One region of the Aeromonas veronii genome, then DNA from elsewhere that is predicted to be linked to it. Evidence: riboswitches for the same ligand, from Rfam matches in the RefSeq annotation. Region 1 holds a riboswitch; the other holds the start of a gene.
What was found. A riboswitch is a leader RNA that binds a small molecule or an ion and turns the genes downstream of it on or off. The one in region 1 is predicted to bind thiamine pyrophosphate.
Positions count from the first base shown of each region.

Region 2: another riboswitch for thiamine pyrophosphate. It lies ahead of thiB (thiamine ABC transporter substrate binding subunit); the one in region 1 lies ahead of thiC (phosphomethylpyrimidine synthase ThiC).

Region 1 is NZ_CP157875.1:4,208,401-4,212,776, forward strand. It holds gene thiC (phosphomethylpyrimidine synthase ThiC) at 1-1,822, opposite strand, end outside; TPP riboswitch at 2,090-2,203, opposite strand; gene ABNP46_RS19490 (hypothetical protein) at 2,370-3,890, opposite strand; gene recD (exodeoxyribonuclease V subunit alpha) at 3,950-4,376, opposite strand, start outside.
Region 2 is NZ_CP157875.1:805,484-809,859, reverse strand. It holds gene leuD (3-isopropylmalate dehydratase small subunit) at 1-580, shown strand, start outside; gene ABNP46_RS03925 (transglutaminase domain-containing protein) at 671-1,600, shown strand; gene ABNP46_RS03920 (PilZ domain-containing protein) at 1,727-2,017, opposite strand; TPP riboswitch at 2,109-2,199, shown strand; gene thiB (thiamine ABC transporter substrate binding subunit) at 2,253-3,233, shown strand; gene thiP (thiamine/thiamine pyrophosphate ABC transporter permease) at 3,209-4,376, shown strand, end outside.

The sequences.
Region 1 (4,376 bases):
TGGAGCAGAACTTGGGGCCGCACATGGAGCAGAAGTGCGCCACCTTGCCGGACTCTTGGGGCAGGGTCTCGTCGTGGTAGGCGCGGGCTGTCTCGGGATCCAGCGCCAGGTTGAACTGATCCTCCCAGCGGAACTCGAAACGCGCCTTGGACATGGCGTTGTCGCGGATCTGGGCGCCCGGGTGACCCTTGGCCAAGTCGGCGGCGTGGGCGGCGATCTTGTATGTGATGAGCCCCTGCTTCACGTCCTCCTTGTTTGGCAGCCCCAGGTGCTCCTTGGGGGTGACGTAGCAGAGCATGGCGCAGCCGTACCAGCCGATCATGGCGGCACCGATGCCGGAGGTGAAGTGATCGTAACCGGGGGCGATGTCGGTGGTGAGCGGGCCGAGGGTGTAGAAGGGGGCCTCGTGGCAGTGCTCCAGCTGCTCGGTCATGTTGCGTTCGATCATGTGCATGGGCACGTGGCCCGGCCCCTCGATCATCACCTGCACGTCGTACTCCCAGGCAATCCTGGTGAGCTCACCCAGGGTGTGCAGCTCGGCGAATTGCGCCTCGTCGTTGGCGTCATAGACGGAGCCCGGACGCAGGCCATCACCCAGCGAAAGTGCCACATCGTAGGCCGCACAGATCTCGCAGATCTCGCGAAAATGCAGGTAGAGGAAGTTCTCCTTGTGGTGGGACAGGCACCACTTGGCCATGATGCTGCCACCACGGGAGACGATGCCGGTGAGGCGCTTGGCGGTCATGGGCACGTAGCGCAGCAGCACGCCGGCGTGGATGGTGAAGTAATCCACCCCCTGCTCGGCCTGCTCCAGCAAGGTGTCGCGGAACAACTCCCAGGTCAGATCCTCGGCGATGCCGTTGGTCTTCTCCAGGGCCTGGTAGATGGGTACGGTACCGATGGGCACAGGGCTGTTGCGCAGGATCCACTCGCGGGTCTCGTGGATGTAACGGCCGGTGGAGAGATCCATGACGGTGTCGGCGCCCCAGCGGGTGGACCAGACCAGCTTCTCCACTTCCTCTTCGATGCTGGAGGTTACCGCCGAGTTGCCGATGTTGGCGTTGATCTTCACCAGGAAGTTGCGGCCGATGATCATGGGCTCCGCTTCCGGGTGGTTGATGTTGCTGGGGATGATGGCGCGACCGGCGGCCACCTCATCGCGCACGAATTCCGGGGTGATGTTCTCGGGCAGACGGGCACCGAAGCCCTGGCCCGGATGCTGGCGCAGCAGCAGCTCGGAGCGCACCAGCTCGCGGCCCATGTTCTCGCGAATGGCGATGAATTCCATCTCGGGGGTGACGATCCCTTGGCGAGCATAGTGCAGCTGGGTCACCCACTTGCCGGATTTGGCGCGACGGGGTTTGGGCAGGTGCTCGAAGCGCAGATGATCCAGCCCCTCGTCCGCCAGACGCTCCTGGGTGAAGATGGAGCTCAGGCCCGGCAGCGGCTCGGTATCGCCCCGCTCCAGCACCCAGGCTTCCCGCAGTCGTGGCAGGCCGAGACGCACGTCAATCTGGGCGTTCTCATCCCCATAGGCGCCCGAGGTATCGTAGACGGGCACGGGATCGTTGGATTCAAACTTGGGCTCCTCCTTGGTGCCACCGACGAAGGTGTCGGCCAACTGGATCTCGCGCAGTCCAACCCGGATGTCAGGACGGGAGCCCTGGATGAAGATGCGCTTGGAGTTGGGATGGGCCATGCCCTTCAAGTTATCGATAAAGCGCTGGGCGCTGGCACGCTGCTCGCGGCGGCTGGCCGGGACGGCCTTGGCATTGTCGGAAACGGGCTGGACTTCTGGTGCGGACTGGATTGGGGTAGACATAGCAAAACTCACATTAACTGGTTGAAGTTATGGGTGTTTGCTTGTCTGGAGTTCGAGGAGAAGATGAACCTGCGAGCGGATGTGCTTACGAGAGGGAGTGGTGCCGCTGTCTTGGCCAACCTGGCTGACTATCCTGGCTTCCCCTCCTGCCCCGCACAGACCCTCCCTGATGGGATGATTCGGCGAGGCAGGCTCCCTCTCGTGCGCTGGCTTGCCGAGGGCTGGCCCTGTAGCAAGCAGGAAGCGGAGGCTCCCAAGCGCGGCAACTCGCAAGTTACCCTTGTTTCCCTTCGCAGGTCTTAACCTGATCAGGTTCCACGGATCCCGAATTAACGGTCTCAGCTTAGCGTCGTTCGACGGTCAGCACTCCGACAAGATGGCGCCAGTATAAAGGGGGTTTCACAAAGCACAAGCCATTAACACAGCCGACCAGTGAACCCTGTGGCAGGGTTGCGACACTTAGGTAGGAGCCATCCTTTACCCAGTTCCTCTTCTTGAGGAAGAAAGCCAGTGTCAGTTGATAACGGGACCTGTGAAACCTGCACTCTTATGCTGCCTGCCCTGGTGGTGAATCTTTGGATGCAGTATTTTTAGCCTCTTCTTTATATGTACCATCAATATCAGTGTTCAAAACTGAATTAATTTTATCTGTTTTGTCTGCAACAATCTGATTTGCTTGGTCGTCTAGCTTCTTAGCAATAGCAGAGAAGCCTGGTATTTTAGACAGTTTGGTTACAGCATCTGCAAGTTGTGCACTTTTATCAAGGGCGTCCATAAGTGGATGGTCTGATTTATCATAATTTGAAATCAGTTTACCTGGGTTTTCTGTATTTACAGATACGATATTGAAGAGAAGTTTAACCCTGAGCTCACCAGATATCGCCTGATCTTCAAGCTCATCTATTTGATGAGATAACCCTTCGAATGTCTTACTTACAACACCTTTATGAGTATACTCTTCGATAAGTCTTTTGGATAATTTATAATTTTTATTAGTAGTATAGGCCAGCCATAGCACAGGTATATACAATGGCAACATTGCACTTAGCAAATAGGGTGTATCTTTAATTATCACAATAAGGTTATCACCACTACCAAATAGCCTATAGGCATTTATAGCAAAGGGAATAAGTGATATTAAAAAAAGATAGAATATTGTTTTATTGAATGACTTTTCATGTTTCTTTTGTTCTTCTATTTCTGTCTCTATTTTATCGTTATATGCTGATGCAAGCCCAGCAGTCATAGCACGAGGCAATAATTTATTTATTCTTTGTAAAACATCATCATGCGAGGCATTACAACTAGAAACATAATCCTTGTAGCTTTTCTCAGCGTTAAGCTCCAACTCTTTTAAACATTCATTTGCTTTGTTTTTATGCTCCTCAATATCTACTGATTGCTTTGATAGGTCAGCGCGAAGATCTTTATATGTCTTGGTTAACTTATCACGGAGACCCTCAACCCTCGTTGAGGTATCCCCACTTGAATCATTGCTTTCATATCCAAATATTTCATCGTGAACATCATCAATATCCTTTTTCAATGCAGCAGCTTGTGATAAAATTGTCTTTATTTTACCATGATTTGAATCGCCCTCTTCTTTATACAGCTGTATTGATTCAATTGTTTCAACAAGAGCATCATGCTCTTGAGCTATGGCTTTTAGCTTCGTAACTGTAGCAATTGACTCATCATAGGTCGTTGTTAAATCTTCATACGTACAATTGGCATTAGTTATTAATGCTTTCAACTTTTCATTGAATAGCACAGAAAGGTTATCGATTTCATTAATACGCTCAAATGCCAACTCTGACTCTGACTTAATATTATCAATTGTACTCTTAGCTTGCTCTGCTTCGCCCTGTGCTTTTTGAGCCCGATTTCTATATTCAGAGGTCATTTTAGACGATTGCGATGCAACCTTTAAACTTTCAGGAATAATTTTTTCTAAATTATTCAGAGCCTCAGAACTAGCTTTCAAAGTTAATTTTTGATCTAATTCCGACAATTTCTTCCAAATATATTCCTTCTCTTTATTAAATTCTGCCTTATCTACTTTTTCCATATATCCCTCTTCAATATCAATAAGTGAAAATGCACCCAATGAACTCTCACATTTAAATATTAGGTATCAGTATTCAACCGCTGCGCCAACCCCGAATACCGCTCGGTCTTTTTCCGCACTGCCTGGGCCAGCAGGGCGCGATCGCCGTAGAGATCGAGGCGGCGCTTGGCCCGGGTGATGCCGGTATAGATCAGCTCGCGAGTCAGCAATGGGCTGGGGCCATCCGGCAGCACCAGCACCGTATGGGCAAACTCCGACCCCTGGGACTTGTGGATGGTCATGGCGTAGACGGTCTCGTGGGGAGGCAAACGGCTTGGCAACAGGGCCCGCAGGCTGCCGTCCGGCTGCTCGAACCACACCTTCAATCGGCCGCTCTTACCGTGCTCATCGCTGTAGTCCGGCAGGCAGAGCCCCATGTCGCCGTTGTAGAGGCCGATGCCGTGATCGTTGCGCACCACCATCACCGGGCGGCCCGCGTACCAGTCG
Region 2 (4,376 bases), 1.2 Mb from region 1:
CAAAGGCATAGTGGTGCCGCTGGACAGCGCCAACGTCGACACCGACGCCATCATTCCCAAGCAGTTTCTGCAGAAGGTGAACCGCACCGGCTTTGGCAAGCACCTGTTCCACGACTGGCGCTTCCTGGACGATGCAGGCCAGCAGCCGAACCCGGCGTTCGTACTGAACCAGCCCCGCTACGCGGGGGCCAGCATCCTGTTGGCGCGGGAGAACTTCGGTTGTGGTTCCAGCCGTGAACACGCCCCCTGGGCGCTGGCTGATTACGGCTTCAAGACCCTGATCGCCCCGAGCTTCGCCGACATCTTCTACGGCAACGCCATCAACAACGGTCTGGTGCCGGTCCGCCTGAAGGAAGAGGAGGTGGATGCCCTGTTCCAGCTGGTCGCCGCCAATCCGGGCATCGAGATCGAGGTGGATCTGGAAGCCAACCAGGTAAGGGCCGGTGAGCTCGCCTTCCCTTTCGAGATCGACGAGTTCCGCCGTTACTGCCTGCTCAACGGGCTGGATGCCATCGGCCTGACCCTGCAGCACGAGGCCGCCATCGATGCCTTCGAGGCGAAGCAGCCCAGCTGGCTCTAACGGCCCGGTGTCAATAAACTGAGTAACCTCAATGGGGAGCCTGGGCTCCCCGTTTTATTGTCCGGTCCCTGCCACCTTGAGGAGACGATGATGGCCAAAACCTGCCCCCTGCCCCTGCTCTGCGCCCTGCTGCTTGCCCTGCCGGTGGCGGCCGAGCAGACCTCTTTTCGCAACGGCGGCGGCCAGATCAAGGTCGGCTGGCAGGACAGGGAGGGCAAGGCGCAGCAGCTTGACTACCGGCTGGAGGCGGGAAGCTTGCCCCCCCTCATCGCCTATCGCCCCACCCGCATGCAAGAGGAGGTGTTGCAGCGCCTGTTGCAGCAGGCCGTCATCGACTTCCCCGAGGTGCAGTTCTCCCTGGCTCGCCCCAGTCTCGCCCTCAGCATCAGGAGCCGCAACGCCGATCAGGCGAGGGAGGCCGAGGCCTGGGTCAAGCCACAGCAGGCCAAGTTGGAGGCCGAGTGGCTCAAGCAGCACTACTTCCAGCCTTTCACGCCGCCCGATGGCGCCCCCGCCATCAAGCAGGATCACGTGCGCATCGCCCTGGAGAGCCGGGCCGAGCTGGCCCCGCTGGCCGAGCAACTCAACCAGTCTGGCGAGACAGAGCTGGCCGCCCGCCAGCAGACGGTGGCCTTCATGCTCGACTTCATTCAGGTCATCCCTTATCGCCTGCTGGACAGCCAGTCCGGCCGCGCCGGCAAGGGGTTTCTGACCCCGCGCCAGGTGCTGGAGCAGAATGCGGGGGATTGCGACAGCAAGGTGACCCTGATGGCGGCCATGCTGGCCCAGCTCTTCCCCGAGCTCCCCCAGGTCATGGTGTTCGTCCCCGGCCACGCCCTGCTGGGGGTCGCCCTGCCCGCCAAGGCCGGTGAAGCCGTGCTCAGCTGGGAGGGGCAGACCTATCTGCTGATGGAGCCGACCGGCCCGGCCCAGCTCCCCATGGGCCAGCTGGCCCCCACCAGCAAGACCCTGGTCGACAGCAGGCAGCTCAGTGTGCAAGCGGTCAGGGCCAGCCCGTAAATCGATGCGGACATGGGCGAGCCATCTGTGCAGATGAACAAAAGGCAGCGATTAATCCTGCCTGCAATATAAAAACATCGGCCCGCGAGTGCGGGCCGATAAAAAGCAGTGAAATATATCGATAAATCAGGTCTGGGGCAGGAACTCCAGCGCCAGCAAGAGCCCCTTGTCCTCCTCCAGCACCCGCACGATGCGGGCCTGGGCCTCGAAGGGAGGCAGCAGGTTGCTGCTGGTGGCCAGGCTGACCCTGAGGGGCTGGGTGACGTCGAAGTCATGCTGGTTTATCTCCACCCCCATGCCGTTGGCGCTGAGATCCCGGCAGACCCCTTCCAGCACCCTGGGCTGTTGATAGAGGGTGACGGGGGCATTGATGACCATGCGTTGAAAGGCGCGTCTTTCCTTGGTGCTGGTGATCACTCGAGGCTTCCTCCATGGATTGGATAGGCAGGACGGGGTGCGCGACACATAGTGCTGGCCTCCCTTCCAGAACGTCAATACAATGCGATTCGTTTCTCAAACGGGGTGCGGTTTACCGCTGAGATTATACCCGTGAACCTGATCCAGATAATGCTGGCGGAGGAATTTGAGGCATGGCGCTCGTTTTTTGCGCCCTCATCCGCTGGCAGCTCGCAACCCACAGGGAGTGCCATCGATGAAAACCCTTCTGCTGGTCGCCACCAGCCTGCTCAGTGCCCAGGCCTTCGCCGCCGACACCCTCACCGTCTACACCTACGGCTCCTTCGCCAGCGAATGGGGTCCGGGCCCCAAGATCAAACAGGCCTTCGAGAAGGAGTGCAACTGCACCCTCAATCTGGTGGCGCTGGAAGACGGGGTAGCCATCCTCAACCGGCTGCGACTGGAAGGCAAGCACAGCAAGGCCGACATGGTGCTGGGGCTGGACGATGCCCTGGTGAGCGAGGCCAAGCAGAGCGGTCTGTTCGCCCCCCATCACACGGATCTGGCCGCCCTCAAGGTGCCAGGTGGCTGGCAGGATGATACCTTCGTCCCCTATGACTACGGCTACTTCGCCTTCGTCTACAACAAGGACACACTCAAGACCCCGCCCAAGAGCCTGAAAGAGCTGGTGGAGCGCCCCGATCTCAAGGTGATCTATCAGGATCCCCGCACCTCCACCCCGGGTCAGGGGCTGATGCTGTGGATGAAGTCCGTCTATGGCGACCAGGCCCCCGCCGCCTGGGCCCAGCTTGCCAAGAAGACGGTCACCGTCACCAAGGGCTGGTCCGAGGCCTATGGCATGTTCCTCGATGGCGAGGCGGACATGGTGCTCTCCTACACCACCTCCCCGGCCTATCACCTGATCGCCGAGAACAAGGCCCAGTACCAGGCCGCCGCCTTCGAAGAGGGCCACTATCGCCAGGTGGAAGTGGCCGCCAAGCTGGCGAGCGCCAAGCAAGACAAGCTGGCCGACCAGTTCCTGCAGTTCATGGTGAGCCCCGCCTTCCAGCAAGAGATCCCGGGCGGCAACTGGATGTATCCGGTGATCGACACCCCGCTGCCCAAGGGCTTCGAGCAGATGATCACCGTTGCCAAACCACTGAGCTTCAGCTCTGACGAGGTGGCCGCCAACCGCAAGGGCTGGATCCGGGAATGGCTGCAAGCCGTCACCCAGTGAGTCATCACTTTGTGAAACCCCAGTCTCGTCCCCTCTGGTGGCTGCCGGGCTGTGCAGCCACCGCCGTCATCCTGCTGCTCTCCCTTGGACCCCTCGCGGCCCTGCTGTGGCAGGCGGGCTCCCTCCCGGGCAGCCTGCTCACGGATCCTTATCTGCGCCACGTGTTGGGCTTCAGCCTCTGGCAGGCGCTGCTCTCCACCCTGCTGAGCCTGGGACTGGCCATTCCGGTGGCCAGGGCCCTGGCGCGGCGCCGTTTTCGCGGTCGAAAGTGGCTGCTCAAGCTGTTCGGCCTCTCCCTGGTGCTGCCGGTCATCATCGCCATCTTCGGCATCGTCGCGGTGCACGGCACCCAGGGCTGGTTGCCCCAGGCATTGCGCAGTGCCGGACTGGATCCCGGCAACTACCTCTATGGCCTGTTCGGCATCCTGCTGGCCCACGTCTTCTTCAACATGCCGCTGGCGGCGCGCCTCATCCTGCAAGGCATAGAGAGCATCCCCGAATCCTCCTGGCGCCTCGCCAGCCAGCTCGGCATGCGCTCCTCCCACATCTTCCGGTTGCTGGAGTGGCCCATCATCCGTGGCCTGCTGCCGGGATTGGCGAGCCTCATCTTCATGCTCTGCTTCACCAGCTTCACCACAGTGCTGGCGCTCGGCGGCGGCCCCAAGTCCACCACCTTGGAGGTGGCGGTCTACCAGGCCCTGCGTTTTGACTTCGATCTCGCCACCGCCGGTGGCCTGGCCCTGGTGCAACTGCTGCTGACCGCGGGCCTCTTGCTGCTGCAACACAAGCTGCAAGGCTCAACCCCCAACCGGATCAGCGGCCGCCGTCCCTGCCTGCGACCAGACAGGCACCAACCGGGCACCCGGCTGGTCGACGGCCTCGCCCTCGGTCTCGGTCTCGCCATCTTCCTGCCCCCCCTGCTGGCCATCGTCATCGCCGGTTTCAACCCCGGCCTGCTGGCGGCATTGGGATCACCCCAGCTGTGGCAGGCGGGGGGGCAATCCCTCGGCATCGCGCTGGCGGCGGGGAGCCTGGCCACCCTGCTCGGCACCGGTCTGCTGCTCACCAGCCGCCACCTGCGAGTGCGGGATCGCAAGCGGCGAGCCGCCGCCCTGTGGGAGGCCAGCGGCTCCATGATCCTGA